3 regions of the Halobacillus litoralis genome follow, and region 2 is predicted to be linked to each of the others. Evidence: riboswitches for the same ligand, from Rfam matches in the RefSeq annotation. Region 2 holds a riboswitch; each other region holds the start of a gene.
The links. A riboswitch is a leader RNA that binds a small molecule or an ion and turns the genes downstream of it on or off. The one in region 2 is predicted to bind S-adenosylmethionine.

Region 1: it holds a riboswitch for S-adenosylmethionine, as region 2 does, so the genes downstream of both, metK (methionine adenosyltransferase) here and LC065_RS03405 (methionine biosynthesis PLP-dependent protein) in region 2, are expected to answer to the same signal.
Region 3: it holds a riboswitch for S-adenosylmethionine, as region 2 does, so the genes downstream of both, LC065_RS13600 (methionine ABC transporter ATP-binding protein) here and LC065_RS03405 (methionine biosynthesis PLP-dependent protein) in region 2, are expected to answer to the same signal.

What each region holds. Positions count from the first base shown of each region.
Region 1 is NZ_CP129016.1:1,980,131-1,986,194, forward strand. Features, by position in the region: gene ytkD (RNA deprotection pyrophosphohydrolase) at 1-220, shown strand, start outside; partial or broken gene pckA (phosphoenolpyruvate carboxykinase (ATP)) at 880-2,473, opposite strand; SAM riboswitch class I at 3,333-3,443, shown strand; partial or broken gene metK (methionine adenosyltransferase) at 3,724-4,920, shown strand; gene LC065_RS09990 (gamma carbonic anhydrase) at 4,988-5,503, opposite strand; gene LC065_RS09995 (alpha/beta hydrolase) at 5,563-6,018, shown strand; gene LC065_RS10000 (serine aminopeptidase domain-containing protein) at 5,951-6,064, shown strand, end outside.
Region 2 is NZ_CP129016.1:649,040-655,103, reverse strand. Features, by position in the region: gene metC (cystathionine beta-lyase) at 1-964, opposite strand, end outside; gene LC065_RS03405 (methionine biosynthesis PLP-dependent protein) at 961-2,079, opposite strand; SAM riboswitch class I at 2,295-2,405, opposite strand; gene LC065_RS03400 (flavoprotein) at 2,535-2,924, opposite strand; gene LC065_RS03395 (hypothetical protein) at 2,979-3,311, opposite strand; gene LC065_RS03390 (DUF4385 domain-containing protein) at 3,395-3,841, opposite strand; gene LC065_RS03385 (cytochrome d ubiquinol oxidase subunit II) at 4,072-5,097, opposite strand; gene LC065_RS03380 (cytochrome ubiquinol oxidase subunit I) at 5,130-6,064, opposite strand, start outside.
Region 3 is NZ_CP129016.1:2,664,570-2,670,633, reverse strand. Features, by position in the region: gene LC065_RS13610 (MetQ/NlpA family ABC transporter substrate-binding protein) at 1-657, opposite strand, end outside; gene LC065_RS13605 (methionine ABC transporter permease) at 680-1,342, opposite strand; gene LC065_RS13600 (methionine ABC transporter ATP-binding protein) at 1,302-2,345, opposite strand; SAM riboswitch class I at 2,432-2,537, opposite strand; gene LC065_RS13595 (FAD-binding oxidoreductase/lyase) at 2,817-4,148, opposite strand; gene LC065_RS13590 (GNAT family N-acetyltransferase) at 4,153-4,725, opposite strand; gene LC065_RS20525 (hypothetical protein) at 4,863-5,033, shown strand; gene LC065_RS13585 (DMT family transporter) at 4,999-5,772, shown strand; gene LC065_RS13580 (pullulanase) at 5,949-6,064, opposite strand, start outside.

The DNA of each region.
Region 1 (6,064 bases), 1.3 Mb from region 2:
TGGTCAGTACCATGTAGAAGGGAAAGGGGGGACGGTCATTAAGAATGTGTATTTTGCAATGATTGATTCGATCGATGATCAGGATCATTATTTTGAGACGCACGGACCAGTATTGTTCCGTCATCTCCCGCGTAATTTAAAATCGAATGATCGTTTTAGTTTCATGATGAAAGATGAAGTGTTGCCAGAGTGCTTGAAAAAGGTAGAAAAGTTTAACTAAACTTTTCTACCTTTTTTCTAATGTTTCTTCAACAATCTGGCAGGATTGTTGAAGACTCAGTTTCGAGATGTTTCCGGGGTTCGTTGCTATGTTGGGCGTCAGGGGTGGTCGGGAACCTACTCGCTTTCCTGCGGGGATGACGGCAAGCCTCCTCGTGCTTCGCACTGTGGGGTCTTGCCAGTCCATCCATTCCCGCGGGAGTCTCGCAGCTTCCCAACCACCCCTTTCGGTGTAAGGGAGAAACGAACCCTTGTGCCAAATTGGACGGGTCTTTCACTATCCAACTGTTAGAGGTGTAAAGCGAAGTGGATTAAGCTTTAACGTACTGTTGAGGTGTTCTAGTCATCCACCTCCCATAATCATACGAGCTGACCTTTTAGGAGTGTTTTCGAAAATCTTTCATGGCAATGGGGCGGAGGGAAACGGTGAGACTCCTATGGGACGTGTGGGAGAGGTGAGACCCCGGAAGGCGTAGCCTGAGGAGGCTCACCGCCCGCCCCATGGAAAGCGAACCTTTTCCCGGAGCCCCTAGAATCACTCAATTGTCTCGAAACTGAGTCTTCCACAAACGGGAGCGTTTGTGAGTGGAGGGCATAGAGAAGGCCCCGCTGGAAATCCAGCGGGGCCTTCTTTTATATGAGGAGATGAGGAAACAATTGTTATGACCTGTGGTAGGTCGGTCCTGCATTTTTGATTTCTTCGCTTGCATATGTGAATTTCTTGAAGTTTTCATGAAACTTGCTTGCCAATGACTTGGCACTTTGATCATATGCATCGGCGTCTGCCCATGTTTTTCTAGGAAATAATACTTCATCTGGTACACCAGGGCAGTGTGTAGGAATATTCAAACCGAAAAATGGATCTTGATAAGTTTCAGCAGAGCTTAACTCTCCCTCCAGTGCGGCATGAATCATGGATCTTGTGTAGGCCAGTTTAATTCGCTGCCCTTCCCCGTAAGATCCTCCTGACCAGCCTGTGTTGACCAAATAAACATCTGCGTTGAATTGGTCAATTTTTTCCCCGAGCATTTCTGCATAAGTGGATGGCGGGAGAGGAAGGAACGGTGAACCGAAGCAGGCAGAAAATGTAGCTTGTGGTTCTGTGATTCCTCTTTCAGTCCCTGCAAGTTTACTCGTATATCCACTCAAGAAATGGTACATGGCCTGCTCTTTGGTCAATTTACTGATTGGTGGGAGGACACCTGTTGCATCAGCTGTTAAAAAGATGATGGCATTCGGATGACCGGCGATACTCGGTTGTACAGTATTATCAATATGCTCTAATGGATAAGCCGCTCGTGTATTTTCAGTGAGACTTGTGTCATTGTAGTCGGGCTGGTGGGTCTGTGGATCAAGCACTACGTTTTCCAGGACAGAGCCGAAATGAATGGCATCAAAAATCTGGGGTTCCTTTTCTTGAGAAAGGTTGATACATTTCGCGTAACATCCACCCTCAATATTAAAAACTCCGTAGTTTGACCATGCATGTTCATCATCACCAATCAACCTACGTTGAGGGTCCGCTGATAATGTTGTCTTTCCTGTTCCGGAAAGGCCGAAGAATAAAGCCACATCTCCCCTCTTTACCTACGTTAGCTGAGCAATGCATAGGGAGAACGTTCTTCTCGGGAAGAATATAGTTCATGACAGAGAAGATAGACTTTTTAATCTCTCCGGCATATTCGGTGCCACCAATTAAAACAATACGGTGTTTAAAAGAGATCATGATGAATGCTTCTGAGTTCGTTCCATCGGTCTCCGGATTAGCTTTGAAGGTTGGAGCAGAGATTACAGTAAACTCTGCTTCATGATCTTCTACTTCCTGTTCATCTGGACGAATGAACATTTGCTGTGCGAATAAGTTGTGCCAGGCGAACTCTGTGAGTACCTGAAGAGGAAGACGGTGCTTTTCATCTGCCCCCGCAAAGCCCTTAAAGACAAAAAGTTCATTCCGTTCTTTCAAATAATCCAATACTTTATGATATAGTTTTACAAACGTTTGATCATCTATGGGCTGGTTGACAGCTCCCCAGTGAACTTTATCTTGTGTAACATCATCCTGAACGATGAATTTATCTTTCGGAGATCTTCCAGTATAAGTACCCGTCGTTGCCTGGATGGCCCCTTTTTCTGTCAGGGTACCTTCATTACGGTATAAAATCTTTTCCACTAAGTGTGGAACAGATAGCTGGTGGTGGACATGTTCTTGGGCAAGTAAAAGATTCAGTTCAGACATTTGATTTATGGTACTCATATGTGTCGACCCGCCTTTGCATTTATTATGATCAACCTAATGTGAGATTAGTATAACACATTGAATTCTTTAGTCCATACTATACGTGAAAAAGCTTACATTTTATTTATTCTGAATTATCAAACTAGAAACCCACTCTTTTGTTCAACAATCTGGCAGGATTGTGAAAGACTCAGTTTCGAGACTTTTGTTGAGTGGATGGGGGCTGCGGGGAATAACTCGCTTTCCGCGGGAGCGCGGTGAGCCTCCTCAGGCTAACGCCTTGCGGGGTCTCACCAAGCACTCTTTTCCCGCAGGAGTCTCGCCATTCCCCTCCGCCCCTTTGCTATATCAGTGTCTCGAAACCACTCCCCGAATAATCAGCTATTCAGTTTAATGGGAGTATAAGGATAAAATCCCCGTGCCCAGGTATTTGCACTCTGAGAGCTTAATACAGAGCGTTCTATGCTTTTAACAATCGAGATAGCGGAAGACAATCCAACTTGGTAAAGGGGTTCGTTTCTCACATACATCGAATGGGGTGGTTGGGAAGCTGCGAGACTCCCGTGGGAGAAGGAGATAGGCGAGATCCCGCAGGACGCAGTCCCAGGGAGCTCGGCGCTCCCCTACAGGAAAGCGAGTAGCTTCCCAGCCACCCCTGACTCCCATTATGGCAAACGAAACCCTAAAGCATCTCGAAACTGAGTCTTCAACAAACGGGAGCTTATATGGAAGAGTGGGATATTTCTTATTGAAAAAAGTTTCTAATAATATATGTGAATTTCATTCAAACGTTTACTAAATACGAATACGTTAGAATGAGGTGGAATTCAATTGACAACAAATGAGGTTTTCGATACGATAACGGAGAACGGATACTCTCTTATCCAGAGTTGGTGGAGGGACAGGCCCTTTGAAACCCAGCAACCGTCATGCACATGACACGGTGCTAACCTGAAGCAAGGAGGACATGCTCCTTGGACGATAAGAGCGAAAGGAAGCAGCCCCTTTCCTCGAATAGGAAAGGTTTTTTCTTTTTATAAGGCTTTTTTTCAAACAGAGGGATGAGATTGATTCATCCACTCATTAAAACTCAGCCTTTAATGAAGAAATATTCGAACAGGATAACCTGTAGATATTCCTATGTAATTGCTCCATTGGTTGTGAAAAGAGGCAACATGAACATATATGAAACGTATAAAAGTTTCTGCACATACTGGTAAAGAGTTCCGTCTAATACTTTGTACTTACAGAAGGAGGAGTTTTTAAGAATGCCTGCAAACCGCCGGTTATTCACATCAGAATCCGTCACGGAGGGTCATCCGGACAAAATTTGTGACCAGATTTCTGATGCGATATTAGATGAAATTTTAAAAAACGACCCTAACGCGAGGGTTGCATGTGAGACAACAGTGACAACGGGACTTGTACTGGTTTCTGGTGAGATTAGTACAAATACTTACGTGGATATTCCATCCATCGTACGTCAGACGATCAAAGATATCGGATATACTCGTGCGAAGTACGGGTTTGATGCGGATACATGTGCTGTTCTGACTGCGATTGATGAGCAATCCCCTGATATTGCAGGAGGCGTGGACGTTGCTCTTGAATCCCGTGAAGGAAAAATGAGTGACGATGAAATTGAATCGATTGGTGCAGGAGACTAGGGATTGATGTTTGGTTTTGCTAATAATGAAACCAAAGAATTGATGCCTCTTCCAATCTCCTTGGCTCATAAACTCTCTAAACGTCTATCTGATGTTAGAAATGATGGTACACTTGATTACCTTCGTCCAGATGGAAAAACACAAGTGACGGTAGAGTACGACGAAAATGATCAGCCAGTGCGCGTGGATACAATTGTTATTTCTACCCAGCATGCGGAAGAAGTGACTCTGCAACAGATCCAGGAAGATTTGAAGAAACATGTGATTGGGCCGATCGTGCCTGAAGGATATATTGATGAACAGACGAAGTACTTTATTAATCCAACCGGACGCTTCGTCATTGGAGGTCCACAAGGTGACGCCGGGCTAACCGGAAGAAAGATTATCGTCGACACATATGGTGGCTATGCTCGTCATGGAGGGGGAGCCTTCAGTGGTAAAGATGCTACGAAAGTAGACCGTTCTGCTGCATATGCTGCCCGTTACGTTGCGAAAAATATCGTAGCTGCAGGACTTGCGGATTCTGTTGAAGTTCAGCTTGCTTATGCCATCGGTGTTGCGCAGCCTGTTTCTATTGCTATTAACACGAATGGAACAGGTGCGGTTTCTGAGGAGCAACTGGTGGAAGCTGTCCGTGAACTGTTCGACCTTCGCCCAGCAGGAATTATTAAGATGTTGGACCTGCGTCGTCCTATTTATCGTCAAACGGCTGCTTACGGTCATTTCGGACGTACAGATGTGGAGTTCCCTTGGGAGCGTACAGATAAAGCCGAAGAATTGAAGGCACGCTGTCAGTAATAAAAAAAAACCGTTCCAAACAAAAGTTTGGAACGGTTTTTTTCGTTCAAGTGATCGATTTGTGGCTTCATGATTTTCGTAGTTCTTTATAATATTGCCCTTTTTCCACATAACTCTTTCTGATCCTGTTGAGTTCCTTAATGTCTTCTTCATTTAGTTCTCTTATGACTTTGGCCGGCCGTCCGAAAGCGAGAGTATTTGGTGGAATCACTTTCCCGGGGGGAACAAGACTCCCGGCGCCGATGAAAGCTTGTTCTCCAATAACAGCGCCATCCAGAATAAGAGATCCCATGCCGATCAGCGCGTTTTCTTTTATATGGGCGGAATGTAAAGTGACTTGGTGGCCGACGGTTACCCCGTCCTCAATGATTAATGGTTTGTCTGGGCTTTGATGTAAGAGGCTTAAATCTTGAATGTTGGTGTTCTTGCCAATATGTACGGGAGCTACATCTCCTCTGATCACGGTCTTGAACCAAACACTGGCCTTTTCCTGTATGGTTACATCCCCTGTGATCACAGCATCTTCAGCAACATACGCGCTCGGATGTATGTCAGGTACCTTTCCTTTATATTCGCAAATCATGAAAAACCCCCTTATACTTATACTATTGATAGTATAGCAGAAGAAAAGAGGGAGATGCTGTGAAGAAAGTAGAATCAGTCAATGATCGTGCAACGGTTGTGCTCGTTCATGGGGCCTTTGAACATTCAGGACGGTATCATGAACTGGTCGACCAACTTCAAAAGGATGGGTATTCCGTTATTTATGGGGACCTGCCAGGTCAGGGTCGTTCTTCAGGGAAGAGTGGCCATATCCGTTCTTTTCAGGACTATATCAATACCATTATGATGTGGATTCAAGAGGCGGACCCCAATAAAAAAGTATTTTTAATGGGGCATAGCATGGGAGGCCTTGCGGTTGTTCGTACAATGGAGACCGCTCAACCAAAGGTGGATGGTGTTATTCTTTCTTCTCCTGCGCTAGGGCTCCTGAAAAAAAGCGAGCATCCCCTTGGAAGCTGTGTCTTATATGTTAAATACTTTTATTCCATCATTAAGAATCAAAGCTCCTCAAGATCCCGAATATATCACACGTAATAAGGACAAAATTATAGAGTTTCAACAAGATCCTTTGATTATTGAT
Region 2 (6,064 bases):
AGACAGGGAGTTCCACATGTTTCGTAAACTGACGGACGGCTTCTTCATCCCTTAAACGGAAGGATAATACAGCTCCGGATCCCTGTGCCTGATAGATTTGAGTCGAGCTTCCCGGATGAAAACGGAAGCCAGGATAATAGACCTGCTCCACGAGTGGATGAACGCTTAGTTTTTCTGCGATCTTGACAGCAGATGCTGACGATTGCGTCATTCGGCAATGTAAAGTTTTCAAGCCGCGAAGCACGAGCCAACAATCGTGTGCGCCGAGAATGGATCCGAATGAATTTTGTAAAAAACCGAGCTGATCTGCAATTTTTTCATCTTTGGTAGCGGCAAGACCTGCGACCACATCACTGTGACCGGCGATGAACTTCGTCGCACTGTGCAGGACAAGATCCGCACCAAGTTCAAGCGGACGCTGCAGGGCTGGTGTCATGAACGTGTTATCGACGAATGTCCAACAATCGTTCGCTTTCGCTAACTTTGCGACGGCGCGAATATCTGTAATTTCAAGCGTCGGATTGGAAGGTGTTTCAATATATAAAAGTTTTGTATTCGGCTGTATAGCCGTCGCTACCGCATGGAGGTCCGTCATATCAACAAATGTGTGATCGATTCCAAACCTAATGAGAACATCGTGGATCATACGGAAAGTACCCCCATAAACATCCTGGGTGATGACGACATGGTCCCCTTTTGATAAAAGCATGAAAGCTGTTGAAATGGCAGCCATTCCAGAGGCGAACGCAAAGCCGTGACTTCCACTCTCAAGTCCTGCGATGGTATCTTCCAGCGCTTTTCGGGTCGGGTTACCTGAACGGCTGTAATCATAGACCCCTGGATTGTCGAAATCCTGTTGATGGAACGTGGATGCCTGCTGGATCGGGACACTGACCGCGCCGGTGTGCGGGTCGAACTTATAATCACTGTGCAGCAATCGGGTTTGTAAAGAATGATCAGTCATCGTACAGATTCCTCCTTTGGTAGTTGGGCGAGGGTATAGTCAAGGTCTTGAATTAAATCATCAATATGCTCGACACCGACAGAAAAACGAAGCAGTCGATTACACACGCCATAGCTGGTCCGTTTCTCTTCAGGGATATCCGCATGAGTCTGAGTCGCAGGGTAGGTGATAAAACTCTCCACACCTCCAAGACTCTCGGCAAAACTGATCAGGTCCAAGTTTCGCAAAAATGGATCAATCCATTCTTCCGATTGAAGTCTGAATGAAACCATTCCGCCCTTGCCCGGATAGAATATATCCGATACATGCGGGTGGTCTTCCAAAAAGGCGACCACGGCTTTGGCGTTGGCTTCATGCTGACGCATCCGAAGAGGAAGGGTCTTCATCCCGCGCATGACAAGCCATGAATCGAAAGGAGAGAGGACAGCTCCAGATGTATTCTGATGAAAAGCAAGCTTTTCACTTACAGCTTTTCCTTTACTCACAAGGATCCCGGCAAGGACATCATTATGGCCGGCTAAATATTTTGTAGCACTGTGAATGACCACATCGGCGCCTTCTCGAATAGGCTCCTGCAATACCGGTGTATATAGCGTATTATCGACAAGCAACAGCAGATTGTGGGACTTCGCAACTGTAGAAATTTGCTTGATGTCAGCCGTATGCATCAGTGGGTTCGTCGGGGTTTCCACGTATATGGCTTTGGTCCGCTCATTGATGTAGTCACAGATCCCTTCAAGGTTATTGCTGTCACAGTAATGAAAGCGGAGGTCGTAACGCTCTTCCATGTGTTCAAATAAGCGGAACGTACCACCGTACAAATCTTCGGAAACGATGATTTCATCCCCTTTTTTAAAAAGAGACAGGGCGGTTTGGATAGCCGCCATCCCGGAACTGAACGCGAATCCTGCATCACCACCTTCGATATCAGCAATCGAAGACTCTAGAAGTTGACGGGTAGGATTACCGGTTCGCGTATAATCAAAACCAGTCGATTCTCCTAAACCAGGGTGGCGGTACGGGGTGGAAAAATAAACGGGAGAATTGATCGCCCCCGTAGGTTCATGACGCTGGTTCCCTGTCTGGACAAATTTCGTTTCCCTATGTGGACACATGACAACACATCCTTTATAAGTTATTGGTTCAAATTAAATCCTTTCCCCCCACCGGAAAGCGAGTAGCTTCCCGGCCATCCCTGACTCTAAACTAAGCAACGAACCCCGGAACATCTTGAAATCGAGTCTTGCACACATATTCTTTAATAACGAATATCCAATAAAAATAAAAAAAGCCTTCTTAAAGAAGAAGACTTTTGTGGGTACGGTTCTTCTTCTTATCTTCCAAGTTGGTAAAACAACTTGCTGGAGTTAGCACCTTACTGGTCAAACCAGTGGTTGCTGAGGCTTCGCCGGGCCAGTCCCTCTGCCTCTCTTGATAAGAGATTCAATTGTAATTTTTTCTAATTGCTGATTACTCTACACTACTCAGAATGTTTTGACAATATGCTAACTAGATTTTTTTGAAAACTTTTTCAGGAATGCGAAAAAAAGCCTCCTTTTGATAAGCAGACTTAAAGGGATGGGTTATGTACTCCAGCTTCAATATAGGAGCGGACGAGCCGCCATTCTCCATTCAGTTTTTCGAAGGTATCAAAAAAGAGGTTGGATGTTTCAAGGAGTTCTCCGTTTAAACGGATCGAAACCCAGAAAGCGGCAAGCTGTGTGCTTTCATTAAGCTGGGTAACGGAATGGTCGGTGTAGATCCAGTCCATATCTTGATCTTTGAAATGTTCGAATGCTTGGTGCCATCCTTCGATAGACTCTTCAAAAGAGTAATCCACCCGTTCACCATGACGGATTTCTCTTGCAGCGAGGTCCCGGGATGTAACTTCTTTTAAGTAGTCCAAATCATGTTGGCTGGCCCTACGTTTGTACTCTTCATAAAAGGTTTGAAAATCCATATCTCTGCCTCCTCTATCTCAATGGTTCGACAGAGAGGATGGAAATCCTGTCAATTAATGACAGATACCTAAATTGTAGAGAACTATTTTGACTTGCAAAGCAAGCGTTCCGAGCCAAAGGAGGTGGGTGACTGCATTCATCCCGTACCAGGTCGTCTTTTTCTTCATTTGTCCCCGTTTTTTATACAGGAAGGTCACCAAGGGAATTGTCAGGACGGTGAAAATAGCCGTCAAGCCGAGAAGTCCCTTGTAGTCGCGAATCCAGATGAAGTCATTGAAGAGGGGGATGATAATCGTCGGAGTATAAATGACAGATAGGAAGTAAACCCCGATGGACCAGGAGATGATCATGAACAGCAGGTTAATCAGAAGTGGGTATGTCTTCACGCGTACACTCCTCGCATCATTAATCCGATTTGTTTACTTGGTTTAATGATATCCTACGTTCAATACTAAAAATTGTCAACGTTTTATCCGTATTCTTTCTGATGGGCTTTCTTTTTCTTTAAATAATCTTCATCCTCTCGGGCCAGCACCCATTTTTCCTCGAAAATCTTTGCGGATTCTGCTTTCTCGTCGTCGATGTCTCGATCATTTATTTCCCCGTTTTTGTCATACTTTTTCCCGCCTTTATAATTAGCGTATCTCCGCGAGCGGGTGTAGCCCATCTGCAGGAACTTTCGCGCCATATCCATACCCACAAAGTCATCCGCTTCTTTATAATCGAGGAACATCTGATAGATTTTGTCCGATGATTCTCTGGCGATCTCAGGTGTCTTGAAGCGCCAGTGGGCAAGGATTTCACTTTTGTATGGTTCAACGAGTAATACGCCTTGTTCTCCGCGTCCGACACGGTACTTCTCGGGATTCTTGCGAAAATCGATGTTATCAAAATCAAGATTATAATCAAACGCCATCTTCATACTTCCTTTCTGTATGCTCTACACCAAGCATATTGAGTTCAAGGTCCTGAGAGAGCTATTTAATCAAAGCGCCCCCCGCTGTGCTGTTCCCTTTTTCATCAATGGCTGGGCCAACGACTCCGATCGTCTTGTAGTGTGTACCCTTATTTGAAAACGAGATAAACCATAGGTGTGCTCCAATGAAGCATAAAAACGGCACCCCATGAGGAGGGTGCCGTTGTCTGTTATTCCTGTTTCAAGTAGCGGCGGTCTTTGAGGAAGAGGCGCCAGAAAAGGTAGAAGGCTGGGATGAGAATGCCGAACCCGACAGCATAGACGATTAACATCTGATAGAACGTATCAGGGTTGGTAAACCCGTCCTCGATGGTGATATCCGGATAAATCAAGTAAGGCAGGTGTGCGGCCCCGTAGGCATAAATCGCGACGGCATATTGTAAGCCAACCATGATGACAGCAGGACGTGCCAGTCCGCGTCGGCCGTCTTTTTTTCTGATGAAGAGAAAGGCATAACCAATGATAAAGAACAGAAGGGACAAACCGAACGCGACCCAGTGCTCCTGGATGTTATCGACGATCCAAGAAGCCTCTTCAGGGAATGTGCCGATCGTCAGCATGGCAATGGCGATACTGACAGGTCCAAGCCATAAGGAATGTTTACGGAAGGTGTCATATGCGTTCCAGTCTTCCGCTTCCTTAGCATAGTCCATCAGGAAAATGGCGGAGATGAAAAGCTCGGTGGATAATCCGAACAAGATGTGCATGTACAAGGTCGGATGGGTGAGCAATTCTCCGTACTCCAGGCGAGGATAGCCACTTTCAAAACTGACGAAACCTCCCAAGGTAATCGGTAGAATACTGACAAGAAGGGCCGGAATGATCAATCCGGTAAAGCCGGAGGTCAGCCGGAGCAAGTCCTTATATCGATCAGCATGATGCTGGAAAACCATGAACGTCGTCCGGATCGTCAAAAGCAGCACCCCGAGCCCTACAGGGACGAGCAATACATTACTGAGCAGGGTCGTTGCGAACGGAAAAAAGGTGACCACTGATACGACGAAAATAACGAGAAAGACGTTGGTCACTTCCCATGTGGGAGAAAGAAAACGGTTGGCGATTTGGGAGGCGCTTTTCTCTTCGTTCTTTCCGTAAATCATCCCCCAGAATCCAGCACCGAAGTCAAGAGACCCTAGGATGGAATAGACGAAAAGCAAGCTCCACAAAATCGTAATCGCTAATGTTGATGCTTCCATAGGTTGTACGTCCTTTCTGGGATGATGTTTTCTTACCCTTCCCGCGCATCCAAATCTTTACGGACCGGGTTCCGCTTGAAGTAGTACCGCATGACAAAGCCGGTTACAAAGAGCAGCGTGATGTAAAGAGTCATGAACAGGTAGAAAAGAAAACCGACACTGTTGGATTTGGTTGCTGCCTCATCTGTCCGCAGCACTTCATTGATGGTCCACGGTTGACGTCCGATACAACTGAAGCACCAGCCTGTTTCAATGGCGAGCATCGCGAGCGGACCACTGACAACGAGTATAGCCAGAAGCCAGCTTGGAAACTCTTTTTTCAGTATGTGTTTCCAGAACAAAGCAAGGAAGGCAATCATAATGAGTACCGTTCCTATCCCGACCATGACATTGAAGAGGATGTGGACGTAGAGTGGCGGCCATAATTCTTCGGGCCATTCATTGAGTCCCATCACTTCCGTATCTAATCGGTCTCCAGCAAGAAAACTGAGCCCATAGGGGATTTCCACTGCATATTTCACCCGTTGATCCTCAAGAGAAGTATAACCACCTACGGATAATGGAGCGTAGCGCTGAGTTTCGAAAAGTCCTTCCGCGGCTGCTAATTTCCGTGGGTTGTATTCATGTAGCATCTGAGCGGTTTCATGACCGTTGACCGCTGTTGCAAGAGACATGAGAGCCCCGAAGTAAAGAGCGATGGTCAGTGCTTTTTTATGATAGGCACGTTCGGCTCTAGAAATTTTGCTTCTCATTAGCCGGAGAGCGGCAATCGAGGCGATGAGAAAAGAGACGGTCATATAAGCAGACAAAGTCACGTGAATGGCGGTGACACCGAAACTTGGATTGAAAAAGGCGGCCCAGGTATTTACATCTGTGACCTCCCCATTTGGTGTGATGTTGAAGCCGGCAGGTGTATTCATCCACGCATGGACATCGGTAATTAAGATTGCCGAGGCTGTCGCGCCAA
Region 3 (6,064 bases), 1.9 Mb from region 2:
CGCTAAGGCATTCAAGAGGTCCATTCCCGCTGCCAAGGCATAGTTCCCTGGAACCATGGATAAATCTTCGCTATCGACAAGACGCGGCAGTTGGCCAGCTTCCACTTCGACAAACTGGATATCTTTCTTATTCTTCGTAATATCGTTCAATGATGCACGCAATGGATCGACACTGTCGTCAACCTCAACGAGACCTTCATCCTCAAGCACGATCAAAGCACGAGCCAGGTTGGTTGGGTCGTTCGGGACTCCCATCGTGCTACCTTCTTCAATACTTTCTATATCCTCGTATGTATTGGAGTAAATCCCCATCGGCGCTGTCGGGACGATGATGACTTCAGATAGATCGAGATTGTTTTCCTTGGCGAAAGACTCTAAGTAGATTTTATGCTGAAAAAGGTTGGCATCCAAATCGCCGTTTGCCAGGGCTTTGTTAGGTTGGACATAGTCCGTGAATTCTTTGTTCGTCACTTCGTATCCCTTTTCTTCTAATAGTGGAGCGATCGCTTTCGTGACCATATCGCTATATGGTCCGGCAGTGGCTCCAAATCGAATCGTGTCTTTTCCAGAAGCGTCTGCACTTTCTTCATCCTCGCCACACGCAGCGAGAAATGCAATCGATAGTAAAGTAACACATAACAGAATGATTTTTTTCATGATGGTTCCTCCTAAATTTGCTTTAATTCTTTTTCACAGTTTTTGCAATGTAATCGCCTGTGTACTGCACGATTTGGACAAGGACAATAAGCAGGATGACGGTCGTGAACATGACAAAGTTATCGTAGCGATAGTACCCATAACGAATCGCCAGGTCTCCGATTCCACCACCTCCGATGGCACCTGCCATGGCTGAGTATCCAATCAAACTGATCGCTGTGATGGTCAATCCGCTGATCAGCCCCGATTTGATTTCCGGGAAAATGATATCCTTGATGATTAACCAAGGAGAAGCCCCGCAGGCGATGGCCGCTTCGATTACCCCTTTGTCAATATCACGCGCCGATGATTCCACAATTCTTGCGTAAAAAGGGATCGCAGCTACAGATAGGGCTACGGAAGCCGCTACCGGACCTGTGGTTGATCCGATTAAAAAGTTTGTAAAAGGAAACAGGAAAACAAGTAATATGATGAACGGAACCGAACGAATCAGGTTCACCACAACGCCCACAATGCTTTTGACGAGTCGATTCTCAAGGAACAGATCACGGTCTGTCACAAACAAAAGCAGCCCGAGCGGTAGACCTGCGATTAAAGCGACGAAAAGACCGATGCCTACCATGATCAGTGTTTCTAGGAAGGATTTATTCAGCTCTGGCCAGAGATTGATCAGCTGTTCGACCATCTTGCAGCACCTCCACTTCTCCAAGCTTATCTTTCAATTCTTGTATAGCCTGTTTGACGACCTTTTGTTCTCCGGTCAATTCCATCACAAAGGTGCCAAGAGCCTGGTACTGGATGTAATCGATCTTCCCATGGAGGATGTTCGCCCGTAAGTTATACCCTTGTAAGAGGTCTGACACAATAGAATCGTTGGCCGAGTCCCCTTTAAACGTCATATGTACGATGGTTCCTTTCCTTTCTGACAGGATCTTTTCCGGGATGCGGAAGTCGATCACCGTTTGGATGAAGCGTTTCGTCAGTTCGTTTTCAGGGGCAGCGAAGATCTCGTATGTAGACCCCTGTTCCACAATTTTTCCGTCTTCCATAACGGCACAGCGGTCGCAGATTTCTTTTACGACTTCCATTTCATGAGTAATGAGGACAATGGTCAGTCCAAGCTCTCGGTTGATCTTCTTCAACAACGTCAGAATGGATTGTGTCGTGTTCGGATCTAACGCTGAGGTGGCTTCATCACATAAAAGCACCTTAGGGTCATTGGCCAGAGATCTCGCAATGCTCACTCTCTGTTTTTGACCTCCACTTAACTGGGCAGGATACGCGCTGGCTTTATCTGACAAACCGACGAGGTCCAATAATTCCTGCGCCCTTCTTTTTCTTTCCTGACGGTTGACGCCTGAAGCTTTAAGAGCAAAAGCCACATTTTCTAAAACGGTTTTCGCCATCGCGAGGTGAAAACCTTGAAAGATCATCCCAATCGATTGTCTCGCCTTTCTTAGTTCTTTGGCATTCAAGGTCATGAGATCGATTCCATCCACCATGACCTTCCCTTCTGTCGGGCGTTCTAGAATGTTCATGCATCGCAGCAGGGTGCTTTTCCCAGCCCCGCTGTACCCGACGACTCCAAAAATCTCACCTTTCTTGATATCCAATGAGACGTCATCGACTCCGATCACGGTTTTCGCCTTGGATTGATAGACTTTGCTCAGTTGTTCCAATGAAATCATCGGCTTACCCCCTCATTCACAAATTCAAGTCTACAAAAAAACTCCCGCCCTTTACGGGAGAGAGTTTCGCATGAAAGACTGCCAAACTCTTATCTCCCAGAATAAAAATATTCTGCAGGAATTAGCACCACTCCATGTGGAAGGTTGCTGTGATGTCTACGGGCCTTCTCCCTCAATCACTCTCAATAAGAATCTTCGTATATGTTTTAACACTTTAACGCATGTGATAGGGTTTGTAAATAAATTTTCTCAATTTTTTAAATTATATTTTTCAACATTGACATTCGATTTTCATGCGACTGCCTCTCTCACTCAAGGATCCAGACGCAGATTCACCGGATGATATAGATACCATCTCATACTCTTCCACACGTCCAAGTGAATCGACCCACCTCATGGGGATTCAAACTCAAGCGCAAGTGAAAGAAACGATCCTGACCGTAGAAAAAAGTTTAGTCTCATGGTAAAAAGCTAAGCTTTCATACAACGGGCTAAGTAAATGCCGCTCGCCGCCGCCTGCGACAACGAGTGCGTTTCCCCTGAGCAGTCCCCGATCAAATACAACCCTGACAGCTCTGTTTCAAAATGCTTATCTGTGAAGATCTTCGCTTCATAAAATTTGCTGTCCAGCCCATAAAGGATGGTGTCGCGATCGATTTTCTCCCCAAGCAGCCCTTCCAGCGCCTCGAAAAACTCCAGAAGCGCTTCTATATAGAGAGGCGGAACTTCTTTTTGGAGATCTCCAGCTTCCGCCTCCAAAGAGGGATGGATCACTTCTGAAGAAAGGCGATCCGACGGGTTGCCTTCCAATAGATCTCCCAACTTTTGCGCCACAATCCTTCCCTTTCCTTGATTGATGCCTCCAATGACACGATGAGCTTCTGCCATGGCTTCGGCTTGATCTTTGTAGTACCGCGGCACGAAAAGAGTGAAATTCAAATTTTGACTCGGCTCCTCCTCGTTCTGGTTCTGACCATCTGCCATCACCAGACCATGCTGATACTTACGTACGATCCTTCCGCGCGGATTCATGCAGTAGGTGGTGGCGGAAAAACGCTCGGTTATGTAATGCAGCTTCGTCTCAAAGGTTTCCTGGAGGATGGCATCGAGCTGATTGCCGCGCATCTCCACTCTGATCCCAAGATCCAACCGTGTCTCGCCTGCTTTCAGGCCTAATTCTGCTGTCTTGGATTTCAGCCAGTCACTCCCACTCATTCCTGTCGCTAACACAACTTTCCTGCTTTCGAACCGTCCGTGGTTGGTATCGATTGAAAACAGACCTTCTTCTTTTGTAACTGCTGTGACATCCGCTTCGAAAGTGAAGGTTATCTTTTCAGACATCTCCTCATACATGCGTTGAAAGATTCCCCGGGCGAGTTGTGTCCCCAAATGGCGCACTTCCGTCGAGAAAACTCGCAGGGAATGCTGGGCTGCTTTTGCAGAGAGTTTCTCATTTTTCGTACTGTATCTCTCCACAAGGTTGCCACCATAAGAACACAAAAGCTCATCAACTTCTTCCATGAGCGCAAGCGTTTCTTTTTCCCCGATCTTCCTTCCCAACTGTCCACCAAAGTCGTTCGTATAATTGAATTTTCCTTCTGATTTCCCCAACCCTGCAAATCCAACGTACCGATCGCACGGCCCTTCACATGTGCACCCTTCCTGCTGTAATCCACACGTCCGTTCAACCAGAGGTTTTCCTTTATCGATTACATGAATGTTCCATTCCGGATGTTCTTTCGCTAACGTGTAAGCAAGGAACACACCGCTGACGCCGGCACCAATGATCGTCACGTCATACACAGGATCACTCTCCTTTTACATGGACTTTGGCATAAATGCACGTATCGGTCAAACGCTTCCCATCTACAGAGAGATCGTCGTTACGTAGGATTCCTTCAAGCTCAAAACCTAGAGACTCCGGGATCGCGCGGCTTCTTTTATTTTCCGATTCGCAGCGGATTTCCACACGCGCTCCACCTAAATCATGCAAGGCATACGCCGTCAACGCCTCCACCGCTTCCCGCATGTAACCTTTTCCACTATGAGCCGTATCCATCCAGTAGCCGATCTCGAACTTCGGCACATCCCAGTCCATTCGATGAAAGCCTGTCGAGCCGACGAAGGTCCGATCCTCTTTCAGAAAAACCAGATACCGCAAGTTCTGCCGCAGCAAAAACTTTGCGTGCGCTTCCCTCGCGTTTGCTTCTGTATCTTCGACGGTCGGCGTCTCCTGGACGAATCCAAGCCATGGCTTCAATTCATTCACAGACCTTTGAATCGCTGCATTGACGGCTCTTCCGTCACCGGGCTCCGGCATTTTCAAAATTAACCGTTCTGTTTCTATATTTGTTTTGACGTCTCGCATAACTGGATTCATTGTTCCATCCCCTTGTGATTCGATTTCACCCTTATCCTCTATCAAACAAGAATTCCTAATTTTTTGCAACAGCTATATTCAAACCTTTCTAAATTTTTGTATAATAGACGGACATTCATGGATGAAGGAGGGATCGGATGACGAGAAACCGCGCGTTTTTCATGATTTTCCTTGGCGCATCGCTATGGGGCATCATCGGTCTGTTTGTAAACGAATTGTACGAGTATGGGTTCTCCCCCCATTCAAGTCGTCGCTCTCCGGGTGACCTCTGCGATGGTGATGCTGTTCGGCTACATCATCAGTTCTAATCGGAAGCTTTTGAAAATAAAACTTGCAGACTCGCGCTATTTCTTCGGAACAGGTGTCATCAGCATCGCTTTGTTCAACTGGTGTCTGTTCAGCGCCATCGAGGCGACTTCGATGTCGATTGCTTTCGTCCTCCTTTATACAGCGCCTGTTTTCGTGACCATTTTTTCAAAGGTGTTTTTCAAAGAAGCCTGGACAGGAAAAAAACTGATCGCCCTCGTCACAACTTTTACCGGGTGCACCTTCGTCATCGGATTGCTTCCGGAACTGCAGGCCTCCTTGTCGCTGGTCGGCTTACTTTTTGGACTGGGTTCCGGACTGTTTTACGCGCTTTACAGCATCTTCGGCAAGGTCGTTTTGAAAAAGTACCCTTCCTTGACAGTGACCTTCTATACGTTTGCCTTCGCAACCATTGCGGTGGTCCCTTTCAGCGGGCTATGGAACAATGCGGCATTCCTGACTGACATCCGTGTCTGGCTGTTGATTGTCGGCCTCGGACTCATCTCGACCGTTCTGCCTTTCCTTCTCTACACCAAAGGCCTCGAACATGTGGAATCGAGCCGCGCTTCCATCGTCGCCACTATTGAACCCGTTGTCGCGACGCTCGTTGGTTACTTCGTTTATGCGGAAGTGATGACGATCTACCAATATGCAGGAGTCGTGCTCGTGCTTTTATCTGTCATTATTGTTCAGGAGTCTAAAAAGAAGCCTGCGCAACAGAGGGAGAAGTCCGCTTCTTGATCGTTATGTCACTTTGAGGTGGTGTTAGGGCACTTTCGTGTTGAGTTAGGGCACTTTGGCTTCCCGTTAAGTCACTTTGGTTGTGCGATAGGGCACTTTCGCTCTCCGTTAAGTCACTTAGCCCTGTACCGCACACACTAAAAAACCAGCTCCTCAGAAAAGGAGCTGGTTTCTCTTTATTTTGTATGGATGACAACCGTCGTCAATGGATCGATGGTAATTCCACCTTTACTCAGCTCGAAACCGGATGGGTCTTTCACTTTTTTGTGTCCAGCTTCATCATTGTCGACGA